Linked DNA regions of Candidatus Thiodictyon syntrophicum. The protein of the gene in region 1 interacts with the protein of each later gene in a pairwise test. Links are inferred from orthologs where the notes say so. Each region holds a gene or a part of one and is shown on either strand. Other genes may lie near its edges. The genes, in order: THSYN_RS00985 and ndk.

Region 1 (15,641 bases):
GCCGACGCCTTCACTAACTGGGAGGATGTTTGGAATGAATGAGACCGTCCACACCGAGACGCAAGTGCAGACTCCCGCGCAATTCATTCCGGCGTGTCTGGCTATTCGGGCTATGAGAGATTCCGGATACAAGAACACCGCCTATGCTCTCGCGGAACTGATCGATAACGCGCAACAGGCTAACGCATCTCTCATTGAGGTATTCTGCCTGCAAAAGCGAGAGGTCGTAGAACAGCGTGAGAGATCGAGGATCGTCGAGATTGGTGTTCTTGATGACGGCGATGGAATGGATGCAACGACGCTTCGCATGGCACTGCAGTTCGGCAACGGAACGCGACTGAACGACCGATCAGGAATCGGGCGTTTCGGTATGGGGCTTCCTAATGCATCCATCTCGCAAGCGGCTCGCTTGGATGTCTGGAGTTGGCAAAACGGGCCGGACAATGCGCTTCATACATTTTTGGATGTCGATGAGGTTGAGTCTGGCGTTACGGAGTACGTTCCAGAGCCGGAGCACGAGCCCGTTCCCAGTGACTGGAGAGATTTGTCGGCGCAGCTTGGTAATTCAGGAACGCTCGTCGTCTGGTCAAAAATAGACATTAACCGCCTCACATGGAAGAGCGCCCGATCGACTTTGCTAAACACGGAACGTTTGATCGGACGTATTTATCGGCGTTTCCTGCTCGATGGTTCATTGATCATTAGACTCGTTGCTCCAGATGTTGGCGGCGGCACCAGTTTTGACAAGGAAGCCTGTTTTGACGACCCGCTGTATCTAACCCCTGCCGCTAAAGTCCCGGCGCCGTTCGACCAGACGGCGATGTTCGAGTCGGTTTTTGAGGACCCCCAGGAGATTGAGTTTGGCGGCAAGAAGCACATTGTTAATATGCGATTTTCTGTCGCAACAAAGAAGACCATTGACGAAGCCGGGTCGGCGGATCGCGGCCAGACGGCCTATGGTAGGCACGCACGTAACAATATCGGGGTGTCTCTTCTGCGCGCCGGGCGTGAGCTTGTGTTAGACGCAGGGTGGTGCATTGGATACGATCCCCGAGAACGCTGGTGGGATGCGGAAGTGGAGTTCGACCCGGCGCTTGACGAGCTTTTCGGCGTGACAAACAACAAGCAAGCTGCAACCCATTTTTCTGAACTCGCGACGACCGAGTGGGAGCAACTCGCCGAAGAAGGAGAAAATTTTTTGGATGTTGTTAATCGCCTGAAAGCTGAAGGTGATCCACGGGGTTGGTTGCTGGTTCTGAGCGATAGTCTAAAGAGAAACCTCAAGCATCTTCGCGAATTGATTAAGGCCCAAGCATCAGGAGGCCGTTCCACACGGAGAAAGAGACATCAGGAGCCGGACGACGTAACTAACACCGTCAATAAAGGGTGGAAAGATCGATCTAAAGAAACGCCAATCGAAGGCGAAGACACGCCGAAGACAAAAGAAGACTTCGTGGAGATAAAGGAAGACCTTACGCAAAATAAGAAATACTCTGACGAAGCTGCGGATGAGTTGGTGTCTTTAATCAAGGATGCCGACCTTCGGGTGGTTTTTTTGGAGGCTGCGTTCCCTGACTCCTACCACTTGTTTAATGTCGAAATCAAGGGAAAGGTGACAGAGGTCACTTTTAATCGGTCGCACCCCGCGTTCGATGATATTTTTGGCACAATTAACACCGTCGATGAGGACATCACCGACCTTACTCGGGAGGAGGTTCTTAGCAGGCTAATGCGAGCAGTGAATGCGACAAAGATCATTTTCGCTGGGTGGGCACGGTATGAGCGTGAAGCGGGAATGGAACGTGCGCGCGCGTTGCAGAAGGTGCGATTCGAGTGGGGACAGATCGCAGCGAAGTTCCTCGATCCTGACGATAATCTGGCATTATAGGGCAGCGGAAGCGGGACATGGTCGTTGATGGAGAAAGGCTGAAGGTACTGTTGAGCAGAGCGCAGCGTGAGGTTGTGCTCTGCGCACCATTCATTAAAGTGGCGGTACTGGAGACTCTATTTGAGAGCATTCCCGAAGACGTGGAGGTTAGGGTTTACACGCGTTGGCGCGCGGCGGAGGTTGCGGCTGGCGTTAGCGACTTAGAGGTTTTCGAGTTGGTAAACGAGAGAGCCGGAGCAAGATTATTTATCCTTGATGCTTTGCATGGAAAGCTGTATACCGCGGACAGCGAGTGCATGCTAGGATCGGCCAACCTTACCGGGCCGGCGCTTGGATGGAGCCGAAAGAACAATATCGAACTTATGGTGCCAATGGCTATTGAAGCGCCGGAGGTACAAGCGTTCATGAAGCGACTTAATGAGGCGGTTCCTGCGACCTACACTCTAAGAAAGCAGATCGAGGACGCGGCGAAAGAACTTGTCGCACACCCCTTAGAAGAAGGACAGGCAATGGACGAAGATGATGTGCAGGGGCGGCGGGGCCAATGGCTCCCAAGATGCGCGGCGCCCGAGAAGCTCTATGCCATTTTCTGCGACGAAAATACGAATGCTGTGGTTAAAGACACGCTTCGAGACGGCTTGCAGGATTTGCGCGACCTATCATTGCCCCCGGGACTGTCGGCGGCGGAATTTGAAGTTGAAATACGGAATGCGTTGTTGTCGATGCCATCCTTCGCGCAGATCACCGCGCGAATACCAAGTCGGATCACAGATGGGGAGGGACGCAATCTTGTCCTGCAATGCAAGCCGCACCTGGACGGAAGCGACGCGGCATATCTCTGGCAGATCGTGCGCGGGTGGATCAGCGTATTTTTTGCGTCTCAGTATGAAGTTGCGGCGGAGAGCTATGTGGTGCGATTGAGGTCATCGCGTAAGTCGAAGGTAGATTCTTCAGAGTGATAGTTGAAGGGTGCTACACGCTGATCGCTTTGTAGGCCGAAGCGACAACAAGTGTCGATGTAACTGATCACGCATCCTCTAGCAAGAGGTAGCCATCGCCTTTGACCTGCGGCGGGACCGGCTTGGCGACATACGCATCGCCGAGTTGCTTCCAGCCCTCGAAGGCATGGCATCTATCCCCCTTCGATTCGAGTAGGTTCACTTTACTTTTTCGGGGTCGCGGCCCCATGATCGCACCATGAACACCCATGAACACCGCACCCACCTGACACTGAGCACCCAGACCCAGGGTCGCCTCGCGGCCGTGCGCTCCATCGCCGTACCGGTCCGTGAGCAGGCCGAGGACGCGCTCGCGCATGGGCGTGAGGTAGTCTTTGATTTCGCTGGGATCGAGGTGACCCAGTCTTTCATCGACGAGTTGGTGGGCGCCCTGATCCTGCGCCAAGGCCCCGCGATCCTCGAGCGGGTCGTCTTCAAGAACTGCTCGGACGACACCCGTGCCATCATCGAGTTTGTCGCGACCGATCGCTGCGACCAGTACTTGCGTACCCGTGCGCACTGATCCGCGGACCATACCGATGGTGTTGGCGTGGCGGGAACCGTCGAATTTTCGCTCCAGTGCGGGAAGCGGCCTGCGGACTTGATCCTGGTCCCGCCCCCTCTCCGATCGGCGGGATCGCCGGTCCGCGCAGCGGAACCTACGCATGGCGCCGGGCGTCGTGCGATCCGCGGCGTCGTCGGTCCGCACAGCGGACCCTACGGGCTCGCCATGACCGCCGCCCGTGCTGCATGAGCGAGCGACAGCTTTCCTTTCCCCTCAAACAGTGAAAAATCGCCCAGCAGGCGATTTTTCAATGGTTCATGGACTCCAGCACCTTGTAGATCGCCGCTGAATCCAGTTCCCCCAGCCCTTGGTCGACCAAGGCATCGAGGTACTGGGCAATGCTCGCGGCGGTCGGCAGGCCGAGCCCCAATTGCGCGGCCGCCTCGCCGACGATCCGCATGTCCTTCTGGTGCAGGCGCGCCTTGAAGCCGGGGGCAAAGTTGCCGTCGATCATGCGTTGGCCGTGGACCTCCAGGATGCGGCTCGCGGCGAAGCCGCCGAGCAGGGCCTCGCGCACCCGCGCCGGGTCCACCCCGGCGGCGCGCGCCAGCAGGATCGCCTCCGCCACCCCGGCGATGGTCGCCCCCACCACGATCTGGTTGCACGACTTGCAGACCTGGCCGGCGCCGTTCGTGCCCACATGGACGATGTTGCGCCCCAGGACCTCCAGCAGCGGGCGCACCCGGTCGAAGACCGGCACCGCGCCGCCCACCATGATCGAGAGGGTCCCCGCGATCGCCCCGGACTCCCCGCCCGAGACCGGTGCGTCCAGCATGGCCACCCCTTGGCCCTCCAGACGCCCCGCGATCACCCGGGTGGCCGCGGCCGAGATGGTGCTCATATCGACCACGACGGCGCCCGGGGCCGCCCCCTCCAGCACCCCGCCCGGCCCCAGGATCACCTGCTCCACGTCCGGCGTGTCGGCCACCATGGTGAAGATCACCTCGGCCTGGGCGGCGGCCTGCGCGGGGCTGCGCCAGGTCATGGCGCCGGCCGCCGCCAGCGGCTCCATGGACTCCGGGCGGCGGGCATAGACCGCCAGGTCGTACCCGGCGCGCCGCAGGTTGAGGGCCATGGGGCGGCCCATGATGCCGAGTCCGATGAAGGCGATGCGATCAGGCATGTATAAGGTCTCTGTGGCAGGCTGACAGATGCAGTTGTCGTGAGGCTCAGGCGCCGCTCCTGGTGGGAGCGGCTTCAGTCGCGACGAGGCCACGGCTGCTTGCCCCGTCTCCAAGGCGATGACTTACTCGGGCATCAGCGTTTTTGGGCCCTGCGGGGTGCCCAGGATCAGGACATCGGCGGGCCTCAGGGCGAAGATGCCGACCGTGACCACGCCAGGGATGTTGTTGATTTGTTGCTCCAGACTGACCGGCTCCAGGATCTCCAGGCCCTGGACGTCCAGGATCAGGTTGCCGTTGTCGGTGACGAAGCCCTCGCGCCACACCGGGGTGCCGCCGGCCCGGACCAGTTGCCGGGCGACGAAACTGCGGGCCATGGGGACGACCTCTACCGGCAGGGGAAAGCGGCCGAGCAGCTCCACCAACTTGGTCTCATCGGCAATGCAGACGAAGCGAGCGCTCGCCCCCGCGACGATTTTCTCCCGGGTCAGGGCCCCGCCGCCGCCCTTGATCAACTGCAATTGGCGGTTGGACTCGTCCGCCCCGTCCACGTAGAGTGCGAGGTCACCGACCGCGTTCAGGTCGTAGACCGGGATGCCGTGGGCCTTCAAGCGGGCGCTGGACACCTCTGAACTGGACACGGCGCCCTCGATGCGACCCTTGATGGTCGCGAGCGCGTCAATGAAGTGATTGACCGTGGAGCCGGTGCCCACGCCGATGATCCCGCCCTCGACATAGGCCAGGGCCGCGTGGGCGGCCTGTTTTTTCTGCTCGTCCTGGTTCATGGGGTGCCTCGCTGAATTGGTCTCTTAAGGGCTTGGTATCATAGCGCAAGTGATGGGTTTCGCTGCGCTCTACCCACCCCACAATCTACCATCTCGGCGCCTGGTAACCTGGGGCGTCTGGCCCCCGGGGGTGCAATCAGAACTGATGTTTTAACGCACATGTCGTAGGGTACGCATTGCGTACCCGCCAAGAGCTACCGGACGTTCTCGCGGACCGGGCATCGTTGTCGTTGTCGTGGTCGGATTATTCGATTACGACAACGACAACGACAACGACAGCGTACCCGGGATCTCGGTTACCACATCAGTTCTGATCGCACCCGGCCCCCGGCCCCTTGTCTCACTGAGGTTTTCCAATGCCCGACAGCTACATCGAGCGCATCCTGAAGGCCCGTGTCTACGAGGTTGCCCAGGAGACCCCCCTGACCCTGGCGGCGGCCCTCTCGGCCCGCCTGGGCAATCAGGTCCTGCTCAAGCGCGAGGACCTCCAACCGGTCTTTTCATTCAAGCTGCGCGGCGCCTACAACAAGCTGGTGAGTCTGAGCCCGCAGGTGCGCGCCCGTGGGGTCATCGCGGCCAGCGCAGGCAATCACGCCCAGGGCGTCGCGCTGGGCGCGGCGCGTCTGGGGGTGGCGGCCACCATCGTGATGCCGCGCACCACCCCGGGCATCAAGGTCCGGGCGGTGCGGGCCCTGGGCGGGACCGCGGTGCTGTGCGGCGACTCCTACGACGAGGCCTATGCCCATGCCATGGGACTGGTCGCGGAGTTGGGTCTGACCTTCGTGCACCCCTTCGACGACCCGCAGGTGATCGCCGGTCAGGGGACCATCGGCATGGAGATCCTGCGCCAGCACCCGGAGCCCCCCCATGCCATCTTTGTCCCCGTGGGCGGTGGTGGGCTCATCGCCGGCATCGCCGCCTATGTGAAGTGGCTGGCGCCCCAGGTGCGCATCATCGGCGTGGAGCCGGAGGACGCGCCGACCCTGCACGCGGCCCTGGCGGCGGGGCGGCCGGTGGAACTCGCGCAGGTCGGCCTGTTCGCCGACGGGGTGGCGGTGCGCCGCATCGGCACTGAGACCTTTCGGGTCGCCGCCCAGCGGGTGGACGAGGTGATACTGGTCGGTACCGACGAGATCTGCGCCGCCATCAAGGACATCTACGAAGACACCCGCGGTATCGCCGAACCCGCCGGGGCCCTGGCCGTGGCTGGCCTGAAGCGCTATGTGGCGCGCACCGGCTGCCGCGGTGAACACCTGGTGGCGATCGAGAGCGGTGCCAACATGAACTTCGACCGGCTGCGCCATGTGGCCGAGCGGGCGGATTTGGGTGAGCGGCGCGAGGCCCTGCTGGCGGTCGCGATCCCCGAACGGCCCGGGAGCTTCCTGGCCTTCTGCCGGGCGCTCGGCGAGCACCAGATCACCGAGTTCAACTACCGTTTCGCCGACCCCGATCAGGCCCAGGTCTTCGTGGGGGTGGAACTGGGCGGCGGCGACGCCCAGCGCGCCCGGTTGATCGGGCAACTGCGCGACCAGGGGTTGGGGGTGCTCGATATGACGGACAACGAGACCGCGAAGTTGCATGTGCGCTACATGGTCGGGGGGCACGCCCCGGGGGCGGGCGAGACCCCCGGAGAGACCGTGGTCCGATTCGAGTTTCCGGAGCGCCCCGGGGCCCTGCTGGACCTGCTCGGCGGGCTCGGCAAGCGTTGGAACATCACCCTCTTCCACTACCGCAACCATGGGGCCGCCTATGGCCGGGTACTGATGGGGGCGACGGTCCCGCAGGCAGAGCGCGCCGACTTCCGCCGCTCCCTGGACGCCCTGGGTTACCCCCATTGGGATGAAACCGACAACCCGGCCTATCGCATCTTTGCCGGCGGGCTGGCTAACTAGCGCGTCGCCCAAGGTTCGAGAGGAAGAAGAATGCTTGTCGCATCGTTGTCGTTGTCGTAATCGTAATCGGAGAAGCGATGCAACTTGGCGTGCGAGAGAATCCGCTACGATAACCTCGACAACGACAACGACAACGACAACGACAACGACAACGACAATCGAGGCTGGCCGCCAACCTGTTATCTTGTGCGCCGATAGATGCGGCTTTCGGTCGCCACGGCGTCGAGCGGCACGTCCCAGGGGCGGGGCACCAGGCGCGTGACGCGCTGGCATTCGTGGGCGATGCCGATCAGGCGCGGCCGCAGCCAGTGTCGGCGCTGCCGCAGGAAGGCCAGGGTGCGGTCGTAGTAGCCGCCGCCCATGCCGAGGCGGTTGCAGTCCATGTCGAATCCGACCAGCGGGACCAGGATCAGGTCGAGTGCCCAGGCTGGCGGCCGCCCCTGGCGACCGTGCCGGGGCTCGGGTATCCCGAAGCGATTAGTAGTCAGGGCGTCACCCGGTGCGTAGCGGACAAACCACAGTCGGCGCTGCCGCCCCGGACGCAACACGGGCAGAAAGGTGCTTGCAGTGCCGCGGCGGGCCGCCGCCGCGAGCAGGGGTCGCGGGTCCAGTTCGCCGTTCGCCGGCCAGAACGCGGCGATCCGGCGGGCGCATCGGAAGGCGGGCTCCCGCCCCAGCACCCGGGTGAGTGCCGCCGCGTGACGTCGCTGATCGTTGCGGGAAAGCAGGCGCCGTGCCGCGCGGAGTCGGCGACGCAGGCCGCGGAGCGCCGGGCACCCGTTCGGCGCGTGCCGTCCCCACGGCACCTCAGGGTCAGCGCAAACAGCAGAAGTACCGAGTGCCGTGGTGGGGGCGAGGGGAGATTGCATTGGAAGCGAATCGAACACAGGGGCTTGGTACCCGCGGCCCTTTCGCAAGCGACGATAAAGGGGCGACACCCCCCGTCTGTGCCGTCGCTAACCTTTGTTCTTGAACCGTGAGGTTCAAGTGGGGTCAGTCGCGTCGGCTTCAGGCTTTCCGCTCGGGGGCGGACTTGCGCAACGGCCTCGTGGTCATGTCCCCAGGGTACAAAATAGGCTCAAGAAAATACCCAGCCAGCGGTCGAACACTACAGGGGGTGTCTGGGGAAAGAGGCTATACCCTTTCGGCCGACGAGTCCAGGGCCGGTTGCGCGGACAGGGCCTCGCCGATGCGCTCCTGCAGCCGACCGAGCCGCCGGGTGACGGCGGTCTCCCCGCCGCCCTGCGCCTTTTGCAGTTGCAGCAACTCATTGGCGATATTGAGCGCCGCCAGCACCGCGATGCGGTCCGAGCCGATCACCCGCCCGGTCTGACGGATCTCGCGCATCCGCCCGTCGAGCAGCCGCGCCGAGGCGATCAGGTCCTCCTGCTCGGCGGCCGGGCAGGCGATGCGATAGTCCTTGTCCAGGACTTTGATATTGACCCCAATGGGCTCGTCGGTCATAGACTCTCCTCCATCGCACGCAGCCGCGACAGCATGGCCTCGACGCGGCTGCGTGCCTGCTCGGTCTTCTCGATCAGGTCGCCGCGCTCGGCCGCCAGGGCCTCCTGGCGGGCGCGCAGGGAGGCGTTTTCCTCTTGGAGACGTTGACACAGGTGCAGCAGATGCTCCACGCCGCGCTCGAACTGGTCGATGTCGAAACTGGCCAAGATCAGGGCCTCTTTGAGAATTCTTCGCACTATAGAAGGGGCGGCAGGCAGGGTCAATCGGGTCGGTGCCCATGGTATGCTCAAGAGCCGCAACCAGACGGGCATCGACCGCGCCAGGCGCCCCGGAGACCACCACGGACATCGACTACGATCAGATCGGGAACCTGCTCCAGGCAAGCCCGCTCGCCCCGACCCCGAGCGAGGCCCAGGGGATGCTCTGCGGCCTGATCTGCGGCGGGTCCGCGGCCCCGGAGTCGGCCTGGCTCGACCTGTTGTTGCCGATCCCGCCCCTGAACCCGGACGGGGACGCAACCCTGGACCAGGAGGTGCAGCCGGCACGGGCCGTCCTGGGTGCGCTCGCGCGCCGAACTCAGGAGCGGATTGCAGGTCCCGGGCTCGATTTCCCCCTGTTGCTCCCGGACGACTCCCACGCCCTGGCCGAGCGCGCCACCGCCCTCTACGACTGGGTGCGCGGCTTCCTGTTTTCAATCGGTGTCCTGGGCCTCGCCGAGCGCGACCTGTCCGCTCAGGCACAAGAGGTCTTGCGCGACTTCGCGGACATCACCCGCCTGGATCTCAACCAGTTGCGGCAGGACGAGGAGAACGAGGCGGCCCTGACCGAGCTGACCGAGTTCGTCTGGGTGGCCGCCATGCTGATCTACGAGGAGCGGGCGGCCCCCCGCCCGGGATCGCGATGACCATGGCCGAGTATGGACGGCGCCGCCGCGCCCTGCTCAAGGCCATCGGCGCGGATGGGCTCGCCATCCTGCCGGCCGCCCATGAGACGATTCGCAACCGCGACGTCCACTACCCCTTCCGGCAGGCGAGCGACTTCACCTATCTCACCGGGTTCCCGGAACCCGAGGCCCTGGCGGTCTTCGCCCCCGGGCGCAAGAAGGGGGAGTTCATCCTGTTCTGCCGCCCCCGCGACCCGGAGCGCGAGCAGTGGGACGGCTATCGGGCCGGGGTCGAGGGGGCCACGGCGACCTACAAGGCCGACGAGGCGCACCCCTTGAGCGAACTCGACGCCCTCATGCCGGGACTGATCGACGGACGCGCCCGACTCCTGTTCCCCATCGGCGCCGATGCCGCCTTCGACGCCCGCGTCTTCGGTTGGGTCAACCAGGTGCGGGCCAATGTGCGCAAGGGCGCGCTCCCGCCGGAGACCTTCGTCACCATCGAGGCGCTCCTGCACGAGCAGCGCCTGCGCAAGGGCGAGGCCGAGGTCAAGCTCATGCGCCGGGCGGCGCGCATCTCCGCCGCCGGCCATCGCGGGCTGATGCGTCTGTGCCGCCCGGGCCGCGGCGAGGCGGAACTGGAGACCGAGTTCCTGCGCCACTGTGCCGCCGCGGGGGCGCGCTTCCAGGCTTATCCGCCCATCGTCGCCGGCGGGGCCCGCGCCTGCGTCCTACACTACGTCGACAATTGCGCGACCCTCAAGGACGGCGACCTGGTGTTGGTCGACGCGGGCTGCGAATTGCACGGCTACGCCTCGGACATCACCCGCACCTTCCCGGTCAACGGCCGGTTCAGCCCGCCCCAGCGTGAGCTCTACGAACTCGTCCTGGCGGCCCAGCTTGCCGCGATTGCGAAGGCCCGCCCCGGCAACCGCTGGATCGAGCCCCACGAGGCGGCGCTCAAGGTCCTGACCAAGGGCCTGATCCGTCTCGGCATACTCGAAGGCAAGACAGCCAAGCTGATCAAGGACGAGGCCTATAAGCCCTATTACATGCACCGCACCGGTCACTGGCTCGGCATGGACGTGCACGACGTGGGTCACTACAAGGAGCGCGGTGAGTGGCGGCGTCTGGAGCCGGGCATGGTACTGACGGTGGAGCCGGGGCTCTACATGCCGGCCACCGAGGCGGTCCCCGCGCCCTATCAGGGCATCGGCATCCGGATCGAGGACGACGTGCTGATCACGCCGGACGGCAACGAGATCCTCTCCGCCGCGGCGCCCAAGGACCCGGAGGCGATCGAGGCCTTGATGGCCAGCTAGCCAAAGGAAGCATCTTCATACGCCTGGCGCTCCTGATGGCGAGTGATCCGAGTCACCTTTGGCGCTTGCAGCGCCAAGTGAGCCTGCGACCCCACGGACATCGCGAAGGACTTCCTGCGCGTTTATCTGCCGCAAGAGGTGCTCACCGAGGTCGATCTGGACAGCGTGGAGATCAGTAAGGATACCTAGGCGTCGTCCGACCTGCGCACGATCTACTCGGACCTGGTCTATCGCGTGCGCTGGCGGGGCCAGCCCCTGCCGGTCTGCGTCTTGTTCGAGCACAAGAGCCGGCCTGAGCACTGGACCCAACTGCAACTGCTGCGGTACTTCGCGGTCGAGGGCGACGCCTACCGCAAGCAGCACCCGCGGGCACGGCTGCTGCCGCCGGTCATGCCGCTGGTGGTTTATCACGGCAAACGGCGTTGGCGGGTTCCCCGGAACTTCCACGACCTGATCTCCCCGCTTTCGCCCGCGCTGGCACCTTACATACCGAGCTTCACTTACGTCTTGGTGGACATCTCGCCGCAGAGCGACCCTGAGGTCAAGGGTAAGGTCCTGACCCGGCTGGTGCAGCTCGCGATGCGTTCGATGCGGCCCGGACGCAGACCGACACGCAGCTGCGCCATCATGGCCAGCAAGGCCGCCAGGTCGGCCGCCGTGGCGAGGGCGTCGCGGTACTGTTGCCACAGGGTCCACAGTTGCACGGCATGCTTGAAGCTGAGTTGGCGGGGGATCTGGTCGGCCAGCAGTGCCGACTGCGCCATCAGGAGACGGATCAGATTGTAGGCGAGCCGATTAAAGTGGACCTAGGTCTGCGCCAACGGCGCAAACAATGCCTGCAGGTCCGCCCCGCTGAAGCCCAAATCCGGCTCCCCCGCCGCCTCCTGATAGACCCCGGCAGCGAGCGCGCGTTTGCGCTCCTGCATGGAGAGGATGCGCTCCTCCACCGTCTGCTCGGTCACGAGCTTATAGACGAAGACCGGCTTGTCCTGGCCGATCCGATGCGCCCGGTCCGCCGCCTGGGACTCGACCGCCGGGTTCCACCAGGGGTCATAGAGGATCACGGTGTCGGCCTCGGTGAGGTTGAGTCCCACGCCGCCGGCCTTGAGGCTGATGAGGAACAGGCTCACCGCGCCGGAGCGAAAGGCGTCGATGGCCTCGTCGCGCTTGCGCGTCTGGCCGGTGAGCTTGGCATAGGGGATGCCGCGGTCCTCGAGTTCGGTCTCGATCAGGGCGAGCATACTGGTGAATTGGGAGAAGAGCAGGATGCGTCGGCCCTCTTCCAATTGCTCCGGCAGCAGGTCCATCAGCAGTTCCAGCTTGGCGGACTCCTTGACCCGGGCGGCGGCCGGGATCCGCAGCAGGCGCGGGTCGCAACAGGTCTGGCGGAGCTTCAGCAGCGCATCCAGGATCGTGATGTGACTGCGTGCCAGTCCCTGGGCGGCGATCGCCTCGCGCACCCGCTTCTCCATCGACAGGCGAATGCCCTCGTAGAGTGCCGCCTGGGCCTCACCGAGCGTGACGCTCTTGATGATCTCGGTCTTGGGCGGCAGTTCGGTCGCCACGTCCTGCTTGCGGCGGCGCAGCATGAAGGGGGCGATGCGCTGCGCCAGGCGGCCGTGGCGCTCATGGTCGTGGTGCTGTTCGATGGGGGTGCGCCAGAGCCGTTTGAAGCTGCCCTGATCCCCCAGGAAGCCGGGCATCAGAAAGTCGAACTGGGTCCACAACTCGCCCAAGTGGTTCTCCATAGGGGTGCCGGTGAGACAGAGCCGGTGATCGGCCTTGAGCGCCCGGACCACGGCGGCGGCCTGGGACTTGGGGTTTTTGACGGACTGCGCCTCATCGAGGATCAGGCTGTGGAAGGATTGCTCGGCCAGGCGCTCCTGGTCGCGCGACAGCAGGGGGTAGGTGGTCAGCACCAGGTCATGATCGGGCATCCGATCGAAGAGTTGGTGCCGGTCGGAGCCGTGCAGGACCAGGGTGCGCAGGGCCGGGGTGAAGCGCGCCGCCTCGCGGCGCCAGTTGCCCATCAGGCTGGTGGGGGCGACCACCAGGGCGGGGCGGTCGAGCCGCCCGGCCTCCTTTTCCACCAACAGGTGGGCCAGGGCCTGGACGGTCTTGCCGAGCCCCATGTCGTCGGCCAGGATGCCGGCCAGGTTCCAGGCGCGCAGGAACTGGAGCCAGTCGAGCCCGCGCCGCTGGTAGGGGCGCAGTTCCACGGTGAGCCCGGCCGGGGGCTCGACCGACTCGATGCCGGTGAAGTCCTTGAGGCGCCGGGCCAGTTCGCGCAGCCGCTCGGCCCCGCGGATGGCATAGCCCTGGGCCTCGAGTTCGGCTAAGGCCCCCGCGTCGAAGCGCGAGATCCGCAGTTGCCCGTCCGCCCCCGGCGCGGCGCGGTCGAAGAGGTCGCGCAGGATCGCGATGAAGGGTTTGAGACGGGCCGCCGGCAGATCGACATAGCGGTGGGCCGCCGCGGGGTCCGTCCCCGTCGGGTCCAGGGGCAGGCTGATGATCTGCGGCAGTTCCGCGTCCAGACCCAACTCCAGCAGGGGGGCGATGATCGGCAGCAGCGGGATGCGCCGCCCGCCCAGATCGAGATCGAAGCGCAGGCCGAACCAGTCGTTGCCCCCGGACTCGGCCTCCTCCTCCACCTCCAGGTCCCAGTCCGCCGTCTCGAAGCGCAGGCGGAAGCTGTCGGCGATGTCCACCCGCCAGCCGGCCGCCGCCAGGGCCGGGAGGCCGTCGCGCAGCAGGGCCGACCAGTGGCCGGCGCGCTCGATGGGGTTGGTGGCGGCGGGGAGCAGCCGATGGCCGCCGGCGCGCTGCGGGGTGTTCACGGCCGGGACGAAACCCAGCCCCGCCAGGGTGTCCAGGGCGCCGCGCTCCGCGTCCAGGTCGCGATGGATGCGCACGGTGCCGCCGCCGCCGGGCAGGACGCTGTGGGTGAGCGCCGGCAGGCCGGGGACGCGATGGCCGGCGTAGTCGAAATCGAGGTTGAGCTGGTCGGTCGCGGCACCCGCCAGGGTATCGCAGGTCAGGGTCAGCCAGGGGGTGGCCGGGGCGGTCGCGACCTCGGTCACCGGCACCGGCACCGGGGTCGGCAGGGGCAACTGGGGGAACTCCAGCACCAGGGTGCGGGCGATGGCCTCCGCCTGACTGGCGCGCAGGCGCGGGGCGGCCAGGACCTCGCGCAGTTGCGCGGCACTGAGCCCCCCGGACTCCAAGGGGCCGACCAGATGCCCGGCCAGGTCCAGATACAGCGGCGGCTCCAGGAGCAGCAGCCGGGCCGCCGGTACCACGCCGAGCCCCAGGGTCAGGAGCCCGTCGGCGCCCTCGTGCCAGTCCATTTGCAGGTCTCGCGGTGCCCCCAGGCCCAGGGGGGTCGCCTCCACGGCCTGCCAATGGCAGCGGCCGGTGCCGATCATCCGCAGCAGGGCGACCCGGCCATTCAGACCGGTGAGCGGGACGCTGCTGATCCACTGACCGGCGGAGACCGCGCGCAGCATCCCCAGGATGTCATGGTCCGCCGCCACCAGATACTCGGGGGTGGAGTAGCCGTGCAACAGGTTATACAGATTCGCCTGGCGGCCCTTGGAGAGCCCGCCGCGGCGCAGCGGCTTGGCCACCCGTAGTTCCACCGCGACCCCCTGGGGGTCGGTCGGGCCCGGTTGGAGCACATAGACCAGGCGCTCGGCGTCGGCGACCGCGGCCGGCTCCTGGCCGGCCGCCACCACCCTGGTCAGCCAGCGCTTGAGGAACTCGGTGGCGGCGCTGCCGTCCGTCGGCTGGAACTGGCGCTCACGCTCCTCGTAGGCGAGACAGGCGGCGGCCACATGCTTGCAGTTGTAGCCCACGGGGCAGCCGCAGGAGCCGGTGAGGTCGCGTTTGTCGGGGTTCGCGGGGATGAAGATCAACTGGCGATAGAAGCGCCCGCCGCTGCCGCGCACCCGTGCCTGGAGGCTGACGCCCTCGGCGTCGCGCCGCTCCTCCGTGAGGTCGATGACCATCCCCTGCCGGAAATAGTGCAGGCCCCGGTTGAAGGAACTCAGGTCGATCGCGTGGCGGATGTCATCTCGGGTCAGGGGGCGGGGCATGGCGTAGCGCACAAGGCAGTCAAAGCGACCGGCCATTGTCGCCGGTTCCGGCGCCTTTGCCCATGGGGCGAGAAAGATCGGCCTCCCGGCTTCGGGCGGCGGCCTCAGGCCGCTCGCGGCAAGCCGTCAGTGGCGGGCGGCCCCCCGTTTGACGATCTCCAGGTCGGTCCCGCGGGGCAGGTCGCGAATCCAGGGCGACGGTGAGCGCAACCCGGTAGGCAGTTTCGCCAGGGCCGCCTGAGCCTCCGCACGGTTGGCGTGCAGGCTGTGGATCAGCACAAACCAGGGGCGTCCCCGGCGGGTCTCCTCACTCAGATAGACCGGGTCCGGCAGGTCCGGGCGCAGCGCCAGCTCCAGGATCTTGTCCCGGCTGTAGCCGCCCATGAGTTGGAGGGCGAAGGGGCGGTCCGTAATCGACGTCTTGCTAATGCGCGGGGGCACCGGGGCGGCCGCGTCAGGGCCGCTCTCGGGGCGCGCGGCCGGCACCGATGCCGGCTCCGGCTCAGGCGTCGCCGGCTTGGGTGGGCGCGCCCCGGTGTCCGGGGCCGTCACCGGGGGGGCGTCCAAGGTCGGACCCGGGCGGGACGGCATCGCGCTGACCAGTGACTGGAGGCCGCGCTGCAGGGCCT
Region 2 (15,421 bases), 1.5 Mb from region 1 along the record:
GGCCCCTGGGGCGTCGCCACTTTCATACAGCACCCGGGCCGCGACCAGGGCGCCCAAGGCGGGGTAGGGGGTAGCGCCGTATTGCTGGTCCAAGAGTTGCGCCTGCTTGGCGGTCGACTCGGCCTCACCCGCGGCGGCACTGACCATCAGCTGCTCGAAGGCCGCCGAGGCCTGGGCGCCGACACCATTGCGGTAGTCGGTCCAGGTACGCCAACCGAACACGACCGCGAGGCCAAGCGCCACCCCGCCCACCACGGACATGCCGTTTTCCTTCCACCATTTCTTGATGGACTCGACCTTCTCGTCGTCGGTTTCGTATTCGCTCACGCTCGGTTTCCTTTTGGGGGTATGGGCACTCGTCTAACGGCTGGATTCCAGCGCGGGTGGCCTTGGATCGCCAGGCTACCGGCGGCGCCGGCGCGGCGGGCGGGCCCGTCGGTTGGACATGATCTGCTCGAAAACAGTGCGATTATAGTCGTCCACCGCGCGCACCAGGCGCGGATTGATTGGGTCGGCCGGGGCGCTCATTCGGGGCTTCTCGGGTCGAACTTGAAGCGCGCGTCCTTGCCGCGGGCGCGGCCGGCCAAGTCGACGGGGCGGCCGTCGACGGTGACGCCCAAGGCCGCGGCGTTACCGATGACAACGGCATAGGGCGGGCTGCCGGCCAGCACCCGGGTGTCACCCTTGCGCATCTGCCCTTTGAGGATCAGCGCGCCGGTGGCGTCACGGACGTTGATCCAGGTGGCAGCGGAGAAGCTCATGGCGACCTCGCCCGGGGGTCCGTTCGGCGTACCTGCCGCAGGCTCGGCCGTGGCGCCGGTCCTGGTCGCATCGGGGGGCGCGTCGGGGGTCGCGACCGCCGGGCCTTGGGCCTGGGTGGCGGGTGGCGCGGGGGGCAGGGCCAGGGCCGCCGACCGCTCGGGTTCCGGGCCGGCACCGGTAGCCGCCGGCAGCGGCAGCGCCGGGCCCGCGGCGGCGGCGCCTTGGGTGGCCGGCGCGCTCGTCTGGTCCAGCGGCGGGGGGGTGTTGGCCGGTGTCGTCAGGGCGAGGCCGGAGGCGTCCCCGGGAGTCAACGACGACAGTAATTCGGCCCGGTTCTGCCACCAGAGTGCGAGCATGGTGACTACCGCGGCCAGCAAGGCGAGGCTGATCAGTCGTACCAGGATGTGACTGCTGCCGATCTCCTGCCGGGGCAGGGGACTGACCCGCAAGCCGACCGGCTCCGGGTCGGGATGGGCCGTGCGAAAGGCGGCAATCAGCGGCTCCGCGTCCAGGCCCAGCAGGCGTGCGTAGTTACGCAGGTAGCCGGTGACGAACACCGGCCCCGGTAGGTCCTGATAGCGGTCCTGTTCCAAGGCCTCGACCGTTGCGACCCGTAGATGGAGTTGGGCGGCGATGCGTTCGATCTCGATCCCGCGGGACTGGCGCTGCACGCGCAGGCGGCGCCCGGGGTTTTCGGAAAACTCGACGACATTTTGATCGTCCGAACTGACGGCTTGAATTGGATTCATCGCGAAGGGCTCATTGGAGGTCCCGAAGATGGGGCGCTAGCGGCTGCGCTCTCGGACGGAAACTGGTCGCGCAAGACCTGTTCGTAGGTCTCGGCGCCTTTGACATTGCCCAGCTTGCGCTCGGTCTTGATCGCCAACTGCAAGGCCTGGTAGGTGTCGGCGTTGGCGGTGAACACGCCCCTGAGGTAGTCGTCCAGGTAACGACGCAGGTAGGCCCTGGCCGCCTTGGCATCGTTGCGGTTCAACTCGATGGCGGCCAGCATGTACAAGGCCGGGCCGTACCTGGGGTTGGCGGTCAGGGCGCGCTGGTAGAAGGTCTCGGCCGCCGCGGCGTCACCGGCACTCATGGCGCAATTGCCGGCGTTGGTCAGCGAAAACCAGGGCGTCTTGTAAAGCGGGTTGGCGAGCGCCTTTGCGTACTGGGCCTGCGCCTCGGGATAGCGCCGCAGGGTGCAGAAAAAGCTGCCATAGGCGTCCAGCAATTCGGGGCTGCGGGGGGTGAGTTCCAGGGCGCGCTTGAAGTTTTCTTCGGCGAGCGGGGTTTCACCGATCTTCTGATAGATCAGTGCCAGCATGTAATAGCCGCCGGAGTTGCGCTGGTCCGCGGCGATCGCCTTTTCCGCGTTTTTCAGCGCCGCTTCCGTCTGCCCCAGGCGGGAGTACTCCGCGGCGATCGCGATATAGAGGTCCGCCGGGCTGTTCTCGGTCGCGTTGGGTACGTCGATCGAGCTTGGCGTACCGCGGGCCTGGTGCCGGCTGCAGGACGCACTCGCCAGGCACAGGGCACAGAGGGCGAGGACCCGCACCAGGGCGGTCACCGGTATGGCCGTGTGGTTCATCGGGCGTGGCACCGCGGCGGTTCGCCGCCGGGGGGCGGGAGGGTGGGCAGACCGACCGTAACCGGGCGTTCGCCGCGGCGGGTGCGATCCTCCACCCGGCCGACCAGTTGCCCGCAGGCGGCGGCGATCTCGTCACCGCGCGTCTTGCGGGTGAAAACCAGCAGGCCGGAGCCCATCAGGCGTTGGCGAAAGGCCTCCAACTGCGCCGGGGGGGTGGTCTTGAAGCCGCTGTCGGGAAACGGGTTGAAGGGAATCAGGTTGAGCTTGGACGGGGTGCCCTCCAATAGTCGGATCAGCTGTTTGGCGTGCTGGAGACTGTCGTTGATGCCGTCGAGCATCACATATTCCCAGGTGATCTTGCGCCGTTGATCCCCGGCGAGATAGGCGCGGCAGGCCGGCAGCAGTTCCTCCAGCGGGTACTTGCGATTGATCGGCACCAATTGGTCGCGCAGGGCGTTGTTGGGCGCATGCAGCGATACGGCCAGGGCGACGTCGCTGACCTCCCGCAACCGATAGATATTGGGCACGATGCCGGAGGTGCTCAGGGTGACCCGGAACTTGGAGAGATTGTAGGCCAGGTCGTCCTGCATGACCGCCATGGCCTTGACCACCGCCTCGAAGTTCGCGAGCGGCTCGCCCATGCCCATCATCACCACGTTCGATGGCGCCACACCCAGTTGTCGTGTCGCATGCCAGACTTGGCCGACGATCTCGCCCACCCGCAGGTTGCGATTGAATCCCTGGCGGGCCGTGGCGCAGAAGGCGCAGTCCAGCGCGCACCCGACCTGGGAGGAGACGCAGAGGGTACTGCGCCCCTCCTCGGGGATGTACACCGTCTCGATGCGCTGCCCGTCATCCAGCTCCATCACCCACTTCAGGGTGCCGTCCGCGGACGGCCGGGAGTGGATGATGCGGGGCAGGCGCAGCAGCGCGTGGTCCGCCAGTGCGGCGCGCAGGCGTTTGGGCACGTCGGTCATCGCGTCATAGTCGATGACCCCATGCTTGTGGATCCACTTGAACAGATTACGCCCGTGGAAGGTCTTGAAGCCAAGCGCGGCCACCAGGGCCTCACAATCGGTGAGGTCCAGGTCCAGCAGGTTCGGCCCCGGGGCCTGGGCTTCTTGCGGATTATCCATCGCGGGTGCGCGGTCCGGTCCGGGTCGGGGTCAGCGGGTGCGCGGGCAGAGGCCTTCCGGGAAAAAGAATGCAATTTCCACCGCCGCCGTGTCCGGGGCGTCGGAGCCGTGCACTGCGTTCTCGGTAAAGGAGTCGGCGAAGTCCGCCCGGATGGTGCCCGGGGCGGCGTTGGCCGGGTTGGTGGCGCCCATGATGTCGCGGTTCTTCGCGACCGCGTCCTCACCCTCCAGGGCCTGGACCATGACCGGCCCGGAGGTCATGAAGTCCACCAGTTCCGCGAAGAACGGCCGGCCCTGATGCACGGCATAGAAGGCCGCGGCCTGCTCCTTGCTCAGGTGCACCATGCGCGCCGCGACGATGCGCAGTCCGGCCGCCTCGAAACGGCTCAGGATGGCGCCGATGGCGTCTTTGGCGACGGCGTTGGGCTTAATGATAGAGAGGGTGCGTTCGACTGGCATGGGGGCTCCGGATCAGGTGTTTGAGGGCGCGCCCGCGGCGATAATGGGGCAAGGTCCCGGGGTCGTCCCCGGCGCGGCGCAGTGGCCGCCGCCGGTGCGGGCCGGCGCAAAGCAAGTCGCGCAGTCTACCGGCAAGGGGGATGACCGGCAATGCCGGGTGTCTGCCGACGCGCCCGCGCCGGGCGTCCCGGGCGCGCGGCAGTGCCCGGCCGCGCGCCCGGTCGGGGGGCGCAAGTCCATCCGGCCCACGAGAAATTTAACCCGCAGTAGAGGTGAGTCATGGCCTATTTCGACGTCTTCAACGGGGACGCGGACGGTATCTGTGCGTTGCGGCAACTGCGGCTCGCGCACCCGCGCGAGGCCACCCTGGTAACCGGGGTCAAGCGCGACATTGCCCTTTTGGAGCGGGTCGAGGCCGGCCCCGGGGACCGGGTCACGGTGCTCGACATCGCGCTGGACAGCAACCGTGCGGCACTGACCCGGATATTGGCCGGGGGCGCCCGGGTGCGCTACTTCGACCACCATTTCCCCGGTGAGATCCCCACCCACCCCGGGCTTGATTGTCACATCGAAACCAGTCCGGACAAGGGTACGAGCCTGTTGGTCGATGAATTCGTCGGCGGGCGTTTTCGCGCCTGGGCGGTGGTGGGCACCTACGGCGACAATTTCGATGCCGCGGCGCACCGTGCGGCGGCCCCGCTCGGGCTTGCCGCGGCCGAGCTTGCGCTCCTGCGGGAACTGGGCATCTGCATCAATTACAATGGGTACGGCGCCGCCGTGGCCGATCTGCATTGCGCCCCGGATGAGCTGTATCGCCGCCTGTGTCGCTACGCGGACCCGTTGGCGTTCATCCGCGAGGACCCGACCTTCCAGCGCTTGAGCAGCGGCTACGCGGATGATCTGGCCCGCGCGCGGGGCACCGCGCCGACACTCATGCAGGCGCGCTACCGGCTGCACATCCTACCCGACGAACCCTGGGCGCGGCGCGTCAGCGGGGTCTTCGCCAACGCGCTTGCACAGGCCGCGCCGGAGTGTGCTCATGCCCTGCTGACGCGGCTGCCGCACGGCGGCTTCCTGGTGAGCGTGCGCGCCCCGCTGACCCGCCCCGCGGGTGCCGACCAACTATGCCGCCAATTCGCGACCGGGGGCGGACGCAAGGCGGCGGCCGGCATCAATCACCTGCCCGAAGCGGACTACGACCGCTTCGCAGCGGCCTTCGCGGCCGCCTTCTAGCCGCATCCCGAACCCGGCGCGGGCCTTGCGCACGATTCCGCTCGACCCTTGCGGGGCGGGGTCGCGACCGCGCCGGTGCGCGTGTGGCGAGCGCGCATTCATTTGGTCGTTGGTCAGGGTGGACGGCTTTACTGGTGACAAGCGCGCGCGTCCCCACTATACTGCCGGGCTTGGGCTGAGTGGCAGAGTGGTCATGCAGCGGCCTGCAAAGCCGCCCACCCCGGTTCGATTCCGGGCTCAGCCTCCACTCACGACTGCTCCGCTCGCTTGCGGCGGCGGCTGGCCGGCGCTATCGGCAACTCCCCCGCAGCCCTGGCGAGCAACCGTCCGCATCGCAACCGGCAGACTCCCGGCGGGCAGCGAGCCCCGGGAGGCGGCGCGGACCGGGGCTTCCAAGACCGCGCCCGGGTGGCGAAATCGGTAGACGCAAGGGACTTAAAATCCCTCGCCGAGAGGCGTGCGGGTTCGAGTCCCGCCCCGGGCACCAATTCGTTGGCCGCGTCTGCAGTTTTGGCCTGGTCGGCACGATCACGAGCGGGCGCCGCGCCGTCCGATCGCTACCCAACCCCGCCCGGCGGGTGCCGCCAATAGCGCTCGCGCGAGTGTCCCGGCGCCCCTGGTCCAGGTCCCGCTGTCGGCGGCGTCCCGCTCCCCACTGACTGCTTCCCGCCAGCGCAACGTCTTGACTGACCGCTGCCAACACCATTGTTGAAGTCGCCAAAGGAGATGACGGCGCGGCGTGCCGCGCTGCCTTGCCCCTCCCTATGATCCCACCCGCGCTTCCCCGGGCGCCCCCGCGAGCACCGGGTCCGTTGGGTCATTCGCCCGCCTGCTCCAGCAGTTACGTGTCATTGCATTGCGGCTGGGTCCGTATTCGCGGCGACCTCTTCGGCGGCCGGACGGCGCGCCGGCGCAATCCGGGTGCAGCCGCGCAGACACGACAATCATCAGTCGTTCGTACCGGCGGCGGGGATTGCGTTGCGCGGCATCCCGGCGGCGGACTTGATCATCGTTGCGGCCGCGCCGGGCCGGAGTCCAGGGCTTCAGCCTTGGACTCCGGAAGGTGGCCGCTGGCCGGAACGATGATCAAGGCCCCGGCGGCGACGAGCGGCGCGGCGCAATACTTGCCCACCGAATGCCTGACCGGCGCCTCATCCCCGCCACGAGCCAACGCAGGAATGCCCGCCGGCAGTTGTCCGCGATTGAATCGCCCGGATGGTCGAGTCCCCGGCGGCGCCTGTGCCGGGGCGCGTCGTCGGCCGCGGTGCGGCGGCCCGGCGTCCGGTATTTTTTATCTTCCTCACTTGACTTTCATTGCGAAACGAATACATTAGTAAGGGCGCGCTCGTGACAGCTATGCGCGGCGATACGCAGACCAACTCAGTCCATCCATTTTCAGATCGGAGGTACCCACCGTGGAGTACGCAAACCTTAACGTTGATGAGATCCGGCAGCGGCTCGAGGAAATCGAGCAGAGCAAGTCGGAATTGCAGCGGGCATTGACCACCCGGCGGCAAGAGGCGAAGCAGGGCGTGGTGCAGCAGATCAGGGACCTGATCAGCCAAAACGGGTATGAGGTCGACGAGATCGTCCCCTTGATCATGCCCCGGCGTCGTCGTGGGGCCGCGGCTGCGCCCCGTGCGACCCCCTCCGGACGCGACTACACCCGTTATGTCGATCCGGAGAACTCGGAGAATGTCTATGTCCGTGGCGTGCTGCCTGGGTGGATGAAGCAGAAGATGCAGGAGCAGGGCTACGATGCGTCCGTCAAGGCGGATCGTGAGTCGTTCAAGGCCAATTACCTCCAGGTGCTCGAGGCCTGATACCCCGCGCCCTGAGCCCCGCGCCGGATTTCCGAGTCGAAACCGGCGCGACGCCTGGCTGATGAGGCGAGCAAATCCCCGTCAGGTGTGCGTCAAGGCGTGCCCCCGGCGGGTGTGCTTCGAGCGGGTCACGATGGGCCATCGCGCGGCGCCCAGCGTGGCGTCGCAGCGTTCCGCAGGGTCGGCGCTGCGTGGGTGCGGCATCCGCCTCGGTGATGTTAAGTCAATGAAAATATTGGCTTTAATGAGTCCGGTAAAAGGGGCGTCAGCGGGCTTCGGTCGCGGGATAGATCAAGTCCAACAAATCCGCTGGCTTTTCGCTTCGCATGTGTCTAGACTCCAAAATCTGCGCGATCCGGCGCCAAGCGGTCGTTACACCCCGTCTCGCGGTTGATTGCTTTTTCGACGCTCAGGCGTCTCCGTCGAGCGTACATTTTCTTTCACTTTGCCTGGATCGGTCCCGACAACGCCGGGTAAGCCGCCTGGGCAAACAGGCTCGGAGCCTCCATGTCTTTCGATTCGCTCGGCCTCAGGGCCGACTTGCTGCGCGCCGTCGCGACGCAGCGCTACGGTCGGCCGACGCCGATCCAGGCGCAAGCCATCCCAGAGATACTTGCCGGTCATGATCTATTGGCCGGCGCCCAAACCGGGACCGGTAAGACCGCCGCCTTTGTACTGCCCGTCTTACATCGGTTAGCCGAACAGGGCCATCCCCAACGCCATCCCCGCGCGCTGATCCTGACGCCGACGCGCGAACTCGCGGCCCAGGTCGGGGAGCGGGTCGCGGCCTACGGCATTCACCTGCCGCTGCGTTCCGCGATCGTCTTCGGCGGCGTTGGTATGCAGCCCCAAGTCGACAAACTCCAGCGCGGCGTCGATGTCCTGATCGCGACTCCCGGGCGCCTGCTCGATCATGCGACCCGCCGCACGGTGGATCTGTCCCGGGTTGAAATCCTGGTGCTGGATGAGGCCGATCGGATGCTCGATATGGGCTTCATCCACGACATCAAACGGATCTTGCGCCTGGTTCCGGAGCGGCGGCAAAACCTCCTGTTCTCCGCGACCTACTCAGATGAGATCCGCCGCCTTGCCGATGGCCTGCTCAAGCACCCCAAGACCGTCGAGGTGGCGGCCCGGCGCAATATGCCGATCGAGGCGGTCGCCCAGTCCGCGCACCCGGTTGACCGGCAGCGTAAGCCCGATTTGTTGGCCCACCTGATCCATCGCGAGGGTTGGGAGCAGGTACTGGTCTTCACCCGCACCAAGCATGGGGCGAATAAACTCGCCGAGAAGCTCACGCGTGACGGGATCACCGCCGCGGCGATCCACGGCAACAAGAGCCAATCGGCGCGCACCCGGGCCCTGGACGAGTTCAAGCGCGGGTTGGTACGGGCCCTGGTGGCGACCGATATCGCCGCGCGCGGCCTGGATATCGCCAATCTGCCCCAAGTAGTCAATTTCGAATTGCCGAACGTGGCCGAGGACTATGTCCACCGTATCGGCCGCACCGGCCGCGCGGGTGCCGTCGGCGCCGCCCTGTCGCTGGTCAGCCATGACGAGAAGGGATTACTCAAGGGGATCGAGCGCCTGTTGCGCCGGGAAATCCCCATGACCCCCGTCGTCGGGTTCGAGCCGTCCGCGAATCCGCCGGCCGAGCGCGATGAGGATGACGAGCGCGTGCGCGGGCGCACCGATTTCGCCCCGCGCCCGCGCAGTGGGCCTCGCGGCGACCGCATGGGCGGGGCGCCGGCCGCGCGGCCGGGTGGCCGGCGTGCCATGCCGGCCCGCGGCCGCTAGCCGTCGGTATCGCGTTGCCGGCTGCCCACGCGGCCTGGCCGCGCCACGATTTCGCCCCAACGGTTGGGGACAAAGACTGTCGAATCAGTTGTGCATTGATCATTCGACCGTTCTCACTCTCTCTTCAATGCACTTTGACGGAACACTTGAACGATGAATATCTACGTTGGCAACCTGGCCTACTCCGTGACCCAAGACGATCTGCGCGACGCCTTCGCCGCCTATGGCGAGATCTCCAGCGTCAACCTGATCACCGACAAATTCACGGGCGACTCCAAGGGTTTCGGCTTCGTCGAGATGCCGAACAACTCGGAGGCCGATGCGGCCATCAAGGCCCTGAACGAGACCCCCCTGAAGGGTCGCAACCTGAAGGTCAACCAGGCCAAGCCGCGCGGTGAGCGTCCCTCCCGCGGTCCGCGCTGGTAAGCAACGCGTAAGGCCGGGGCGCTCGTCCCGGCCTTCTTGCGCGGTGACGCGCGCGCACTGGTGGCCGTCGGAGCGGTTTGAATGCCGCACCGACGTCGCGTTTGACGTCGGCCGTGTAACGTTGTCCGCAAATGATCCCCGATCCTGATTCCAACGGCAGTTCGTCGGGGATCCCCGCGTGCTGACTTACCGGGTGCGTCCGCAGAACCCGCAGGCCCATCTGTTCACTGTTGAGTTGGTGATCCGGGGCCCGGTGACGACTGCGCTGCAACTCACCATGCCGGCCTGGTGTCCCGGCAGCTATATGATCCGGGACTTTGCGCGCAACGTCGTATGCTTTGCCGCGCAAGCTGCCGACGGCCGTGCCCTCACCCTGACGAAACTGGACAAACAGACCTGGGAACTGGTCCCCGGCCAGGGTTGTATCGCGCCCCTGATCGTTCGCTACCAGGTCTACGCCTGGGAGTTCACGGTGCGCTCGGCCCACCTCGACTGCACCCACGCCTATTTCAACGGTCCCAGTCTGCTGCTGCAGGTCAGCGGTCACGCCGACCGGCCCTGTCGTATCGAGCTGTTGCCGCCGCCGGGGGAGCGGTATCGGGACTGGCGGGTGGCCACCAGTCTGCGCGCCCTGGACGCCGCGCCCTGGGGGTTCGGCGCCTATCAGGCAGACGACTATGCCGACCTGATCGACCATCCGGTGGAGATGGGGACCTTCGAGTTGATCAGCTTTGCGGTCCGCTCGGTCCCGCACGCGATGGCCATCAGCGGTCGGCAGCGGTGCGACCTGGAGCGCCTGGGGCAGGACCTGGGGCGGGTCTGTGAGCAGCACGCCGCGCTCTTCGGTGAATTGCCGATCGATCGCTATCTCTTTCTGACCGCCGCGGTCGGTGACGGCTATGGCGGTCTGGAGCATCGCTTCTCGTCCAGTCTGCTGTGCACCCGGGATGACCTCCCGCAGCCGGCCGGAGAGGGGGCCGACGCGGCGCCCACGGAAGGCTATCGGCGCTTCCTCGCTCTGTGCAGCCACGAGTATTTCCACCTGTGGCACGTCACGCGCATTCGGCCCGCGGCCCTGATGACGGGCACCTTGAGCGCCGAGGTCCATACCCGCACCCTCTGGGCCTTCGAGGGCATCACGTCCTACTACGACACCTTGGCCTTGGTGCGCAGCGGTTGTATCGACACCGATGCCTATCTGCAACTCCTGGCCGAGACCATCACCCGGGTCATGCGCACCCCCGGCCGGCTGGTCCAGTCGCTGGCGCAGTCCAGCTTCGATGCCTGGACCAAGTTCTACCGGCAGGACGACAACGCCCCCAACGCCATCGTCAGCTATTACGCCAAGGGGGCTCTGACGGCGCTCGCCCTGGACCTGACCATCCGGCGCGACACCCAGGGCCGGGTCTGCCTGGACGACGTGATGCGCGCCCTCTGGGAGCGCTATGGCCGGACCGGGGTCGGGGTCCCGGAGCGCGGCGTGGAGGCCATGGCCGCGCAGGTCTCCGGTCTCGCCCTGGACGGCTTTTTCGCCCAGGCACTGGACGGCACGACGGACCTGGACCTGGCGCCCCTGCTCGCCCAGGTGGGGATAGCGTTGCGTCTGCGGCCGGCGACCGGCCCCAAGGACCTGGGTGGGGTCGTCGCGCGGTTCGCGCCGGGCGTGGCCAAACCCAGCCTGGCGATCCGGCTGAGCGCCGGGTGCGCGGACGCGGTGATCCAAAACGTCCTGTCCGGCGGGGCCGGGGAGCGCGCCGGGCTGGCGCCCGGGGACTTGGTCGTGGCCGTGGACGGACTGCGCGTCACGGCGGAGAACCTGGAGCGGCGGGTCGCCGCGGCCGGGGCCGACACCGCGATCCGTCTGCACCTGTTTCGCCGCGACGAACTGATGGAACTTACCGCCAGCCCGGCGCCGGCCGCCGCGGATACCTGCGAACTGATGCGCCTGGACCCGGTGCCCGCGGGGGCCGCCCCGGCGCAGGCCGCCTGGCTCGCCTGTCTGGCCTGAGCCGGTCATGCCACGGGGCCTCGACCTGATCCGCCTGCTCGCCGACGGGGACTATCACTCCGGCGCGGCGATTGCCCAGCGCCTGGGTCTGAGCCGCACGGCCGTCTGGAAGGCGCTGCGCAAGGCCACCGACCACTATGGTCTCGCCCTCGAGAGTGCCCCCGGCCGCGGCTACCGCCTCCCAACCCCGCTGGAACTCTTGGACCCGGCACTGATCCTCGGCGCCCTCTCCATCGCCGGCGGGGAGCGGCTCGCCCGGCTTGAGATCCACGACCAACTCGCCTCCACCAACGACCGACTCATGGCAGACGCAGCGCTGTCGGCCCCCGCGGGTACCGTCTGTCTCGCCGAGCGCCAGACGGCCGGGCGGGGGCGGCGCGGCCGGACCTGGGTGTCGCCCTTCGGCACCAATCTCTATCTCTCGCTCCTGTGGCGCTACCCCTTCGGACCCGCCGCCGTGGGTGGAGTCAGTCTGGCGGCGGGGGCGGCCGTCGCCGGGGTCTTGGCTCGCCTGGGGGTTGCGGACCTGGGGCTCAAGTGGCCCAATGACCTGCTGTGGCGGCACCGCAAACTCGGTGGTCTGCTGCTGGAGGTGGCGGGCGAGGCCCAGGGGCCGAGCCACCTGGTGGTGGGCCTGGGCCTCAACCTGCGCCTGGATGCCGACCAGGGGCGGGCCATCGACCAGCCCTGGGCCGACCTGCGCGAGGCCCTGGGCGACGCGGCGCCAGGGCGCAATCGCCTGGCCGCCGCGCTTATCGAGGGCCTGCTGGAGATGCTGGAGCGCTACGGCGACCTCGGGCTCAAGCCCTTCCTGGACGAGTGGGCCGGGTTCGACCTCCTGCGCGGGCAGCGGGTCCGGCTGCAACAGGGCGAGCGCCTGATCGCGGGCGACTATGCCGGGATCGACCCCGACGGAGCCCTGCGGCTGCACACCGCCGAGGGCCTCCAGCGCTTCCACTCGGGGGAGGTCAGCGTGCGTCTTGGTGACTGAGCCGCCGCGCCTGGAGAGTGCTTCTAGCGTCGTTGTCGTTGTCGTTGTCGTAATCGTTATCGTAGTGCCTCGGATTCTCTCGCACCCCGAATTGCATCGCTTCTCCGATTGCGACAACGACAACGACAACGACAACGACAACGATTGTGTTTAACTTGTTCCTGACTCGTTACTTTGCACCAGGACGCCCATGAACCTGTTGATCGACATCGGCAACACCAACCTGCATTGGGCCCGGCAGGACGCCGCGGGTCTCGGTCCGATGACCGGGGTCCGCCACGGCGGGGGCCTGCCGCTCGATCTGCTTGCCGCCTGGGAGGCGCTGGACCCGCCGCGGCGGGTGCTGGTCGGCAACGTCGGCGGGGCGGACCTGGGTGAGACCGTCGCCCGGGTGGTGCGCGCCTATTGGGGGCTGGAGGCGCAGTTCGCCGTGACTCGCCGTGACTGCCTGGGGCTGCGGGTCGCCTATGCGCAGCCGACCCGCCTGGGAGTCGACCGCTGGCTGGCCCTGCTCGGCGCACTGGGGCGCGGTGCGGCGGCGGCGCTCGTCGTGGATGTCGGCACCGCGGCCACCTTCGATGTCCTGGCCTCGGCCGGCCAGCACCTGGGCGGCCTGATTCTGCCCGGCCTGACCATGATGCGCGACAGCCTGTTCGCCGGCACTCGGATCCCCCCGGGCGAGCCGGAGCCCACCGACGAGCCCTGGGCCGCGGACACCGGCGCGGCCGTCGCCACCGGCAGCCTGCACGCCCTGGCGGCCCTGGCCGAACGCCTGCACCAACGGCTCTGGGACCGGCTGTCGGAGAGCGCCGGGGCGGGATCGGCGCCCCCCCCGGCCTTGCTGATCACCGGGGGCGATGGGCCCCGCATCGCTCCCCTGATCGCCCGGCCCCTGGAACTGGTCCCGGAGCTTGTCCTGTGCGGACTGGCCCGCCTGGCCTCGACCCAGTGGCGACCTGAAAACTGATCGCTGACTGCGCCTCGCGGCACCAGGATCAGGCGTCGGCGTCGCGCGCACGGCAGGCGCAGACACGGTTGCGGCCCTGGTGCTTGGCGGCGTACATGGCCGCATCGACCGCGCCGAGCAGATCCTGCGCGTTCTGCGTGAGGTCGTCGGCACAGCTCACGCCGAAGGAGCAGGTGATCCGCAGCGGCGGGACGGGTCGGAACAGGGCGGGGCTCGCCTCCAGGCCGGTGCGCATCCGTTCCGCGACCCGGGTCGCCGCGGCGAGCGGCGTCTCGGGCAGCAGGACCATGAACTCCTCCCCGCCGAAACGCGCGAGCAGGTCCTGGCCGCGCAGGCGCTGGTGGGTGGTCGCGACCACATGCTGGAGCACCTGATCGCCGACCCCGTGGCCATGGGTGTCGTTCACCTGTTTGAAGTGATCGATGTCGAAGAGGATGAGCGACAGCGGGATCGCCGACTGGCGATGCCGCAGCAGTTCTGCGTCCAGCCGGGCGAGAAAGACCCGGCGGTTGTAGAGGCCGGTCAGGGGGTCGCGCTCCGAGAGATGCGTCAGGATGGTGTTGGCCGCGTGCAGATTGGTCTCCGCGCGCAGAAAATCGAACAGCGGGAAGCACAGCGCGAGCATGAAGATCCCCATCAGGTCGATCAGCAGCATGGTGTAGAGGACCTGTTTGCGCACCTCCGGGCCCAGGGTATCGGTGAACACGAACCCGTACATCAGGAACACGGTTCGCAGGATGAAGGCGGTACCGATGATGACGATGGCGCCGATGATGGTTCCCCCGATCAGGTTGTTCGGGTAGGCATGGGCATAAAAGAGCCGGGCGACCGCAAGGTAAAGCGCACCGTTGAGGCTTGAGGTCATGGCGCCCGGCACCGTTTCACTGTCGACGAACACCACCAGAACCCAGAACACCAAGGCCAAGGACAGGGCCGCGGCGCCGAGTGTCTGCGCAATCCCCGGCCGGCGCAGGAAGTCGAGCGTCGCGCACAGCAGGAAGATGGGAAAGACGAGCAGCAGGATCTCCGCCGCCGGGATGGTCAGCAGCGTGAGACCGTAGACCCATTGCGACAGGTTGAGCGCCCAGCCGGCGGCAAAGGCCAGGGCGCCCAAGGCCAGCCAGGTGTAGGCCCGCTCCTGGCGAATGTGTGCCGCGATGGCCATGAAGACCCCGGTGAGGGTGAAGACCATGATGGAGACCAGGAGCAGGGTCGGCGGATCGATCAAGGAGAAGGGGTACATGACGCCTCAGTTAGGCCCTGAGGGTGGGCCCGGTCGATTCGTAGCGGTCGGGGTCGGCCATGGCATGGTCGCCCCGCCGGCCTCCAGTCGACACTTTACCGCCGATCGTCGCCTGAGACACCCGGTGAAAGTCGCGCAGCAACCCTGTGGGAGCGGCTTGCGCGAGACGGGGCCCGGCAAGCTGCCGCAGCGTTACAGGTTACCGCGGCGTCGCATCGCGGCTGCAAGCCGCTCCCACGGCCTGGTCCCCGAACTGGCCGGCGAGGCCGCTCAGCGTCATATTCTCCGCGATGGCGTCGTGGGGAATCAGCAGATACCGCCAGGGCTTGCCCCCGTGGGCGAGTGCGTGGACGGTGGCGTTGGCGCACCAATTGACGGCGACCTCTTTCTTGGCCAGCACCACCGGGTCCTCCAGTTCCTTGCGCATCTTCGGTTCGAGCATGTAGATGGTCGCGTCCGTCTCGGCCACGAAGTCCGGCTGGTACTCCCGATGATTGGCACCATCACGGTAGTAAATCTGGAACTGCCCTTTGGCAGGGCGAAACCACTTCTGGGCCTCTCGCTCCAGGATCACCGCGAGCTTACGCTCCGCGTCGGACTCGAATTTCTGTACCGGGTACAGGCAGCGCGCAAAGCCGCCGAACAGGTATCGGCCCATGTTGCTCTTGTCCCGCGGGGCTATCCGGTAGTCCGCGGGCGGCTCCGCTACCGCGTAGCTGTAGGCGCTGGGTTTGAGTTCCGTGAAGCCCTTGCTGATCTTCACCTCGTAACCCGCGGCCTCCTCGAACCAGTGCTCCTGCATCTGGGCATGTATGAAGGCGGCGATGGGCTGCTGATAACAGCGCAGGACCCGGCAAGCGTCGTCCTCCGACAGATAGCCCAGGAAGTGCCGGACCGTCTGCCCGGCCAGGTCATAGAGCAGGTCCGCATGGCGTACTGTAGCGTCGTTAGATCCAGCGTGAAGGGGTTGAAGCCGGAGCGCACCTCA

Evidence for each region.
Region 2: the proteins of THSYN_RS00985 (region 1) and ndk interact in binary tests that used the Escherichia coli proteins (3 or more experiments, as listed by UniProt). The link is inferred for Candidatus Thiodictyon syntrophicum from one-to-one orthologs.

Annotation. Positions count from the first base shown.
Region 1 is NZ_CP020370.1:225,607-241,247, forward strand. Bases 6,274-9,214 are described here. They hold THSYN_RS00985 (5-formyltetrahydrofolate cyclo-ligase), read right to left. Parts: upstream 8,119-9,214; coding sequence 7,429-8,118; downstream 6,274-7,428. Other genes in these bases: ilvA (threonine ammonia-lyase, biosynthetic), read left to right, coding at 6,274-7,249; THSYN_RS00995 (cell division protein ZapA), read right to left, coding at 8,384-8,713; THSYN_RS01000 (TIGR02449 family protein), read right to left, coding at 8,710-8,919; THSYN_RS01005 (UPF0149 family protein), read left to right, coding at 8,991-9,214. Outside these bases: THSYN_RS00950 (DEAD/DEAH box helicase), read left to right, coding at 1-42; THSYN_RS00955 (ATP-binding protein), read left to right, coding at 35-1,888; THSYN_RS00960 (phospholipase D family protein), read left to right, coding at 1,906-2,847; THSYN_RS36600 (hypothetical protein), read right to left, coding at 2,915-3,049; THSYN_RS00965 (STAS-like domain-containing protein), read left to right, coding at 3,086-3,409; THSYN_RS00970 (2-hydroxy-3-oxopropionate reductase), read right to left, coding at 3,699-4,574; ribose-5-phosphate isomerase RpiA, read right to left, coding at 4,698-5,357; more of ilvA, read left to right, coding at 5,714-6,273; more of THSYN_RS01005, read left to right, coding at 9,215-9,617; THSYN_RS01010 (aminopeptidase P N-terminal domain-containing protein), read left to right, coding at 9,614-10,918; THSYN_RS01020 (DEAD/DEAH box helicase), read right to left, coding at 11,725-15,048; THSYN_RS01025 (SPOR domain-containing protein), read right to left, coding at 15,139-15,641. UniProt on the Escherichia coli protein: Involved in the removal of 5-formyltetrahydrofolate.
Region 2 is NZ_CP020370.1:1,761,888-1,777,308, forward strand. The notes cover bases 2,232-4,952. They hold ndk (nucleoside-diphosphate kinase), read right to left. Parts: upstream 3,946-4,952; coding sequence 3,517-3,945; downstream 2,232-3,516. Other genes in these bases: pilW (type IV pilus biogenesis/stability protein PilW), read right to left, coding at 2,232-2,350; rlmN (dual-specificity RNA methyltransferase RlmN), read right to left, coding at 2,347-3,486; THSYN_RS07650 (acetyltransferase), read left to right, coding at 4,225-4,952. Also shown: THSYN_RS07625 (YfgM family protein), read right to left, coding at 1-327; THSYN_RS36630 (hypothetical protein), read right to left, coding at 403-528; THSYN_RS07630 (RodZ domain-containing protein), read right to left, coding at 525-1,511; more of pilW, read right to left, coding at 1,508-2,231; more of THSYN_RS07650, read left to right, coding at 4,953-5,178; THSYN_RS07665 (H-NS histone family protein), read left to right, coding at 6,594-7,001; THSYN_RS07670 (DEAD/DEAH box helicase), read left to right, coding at 7,509-8,798; THSYN_RS07675 (RNA recognition motif domain-containing protein), read left to right, coding at 8,952-9,224; THSYN_RS07680 (M61 family metallopeptidase), read left to right, coding at 9,403-11,232; bifunctional biotin--[acetyl-CoA-carboxylase] ligase/biotin operon repressor BirA, read left to right, coding at 11,240-12,223; THSYN_RS07690 (type III pantothenate kinase), read left to right, coding at 12,414-13,190; THSYN_RS07695 (GGDEF domain-containing protein), read right to left, coding at 13,219-14,433; THSYN_RS35735 (hypothetical protein), read right to left, coding at 14,633-15,235; THSYN_RS07700 (DEAD/DEAH box helicase), read right to left, coding at 15,193-15,421. UniProt on the Escherichia coli protein: Major role in the synthesis of nucleoside triphosphates other than ATP. The ATP gamma phosphate is transferred to the NDP beta phosphate via a ping-pong mechanism, using a phosphorylated active-site intermediate.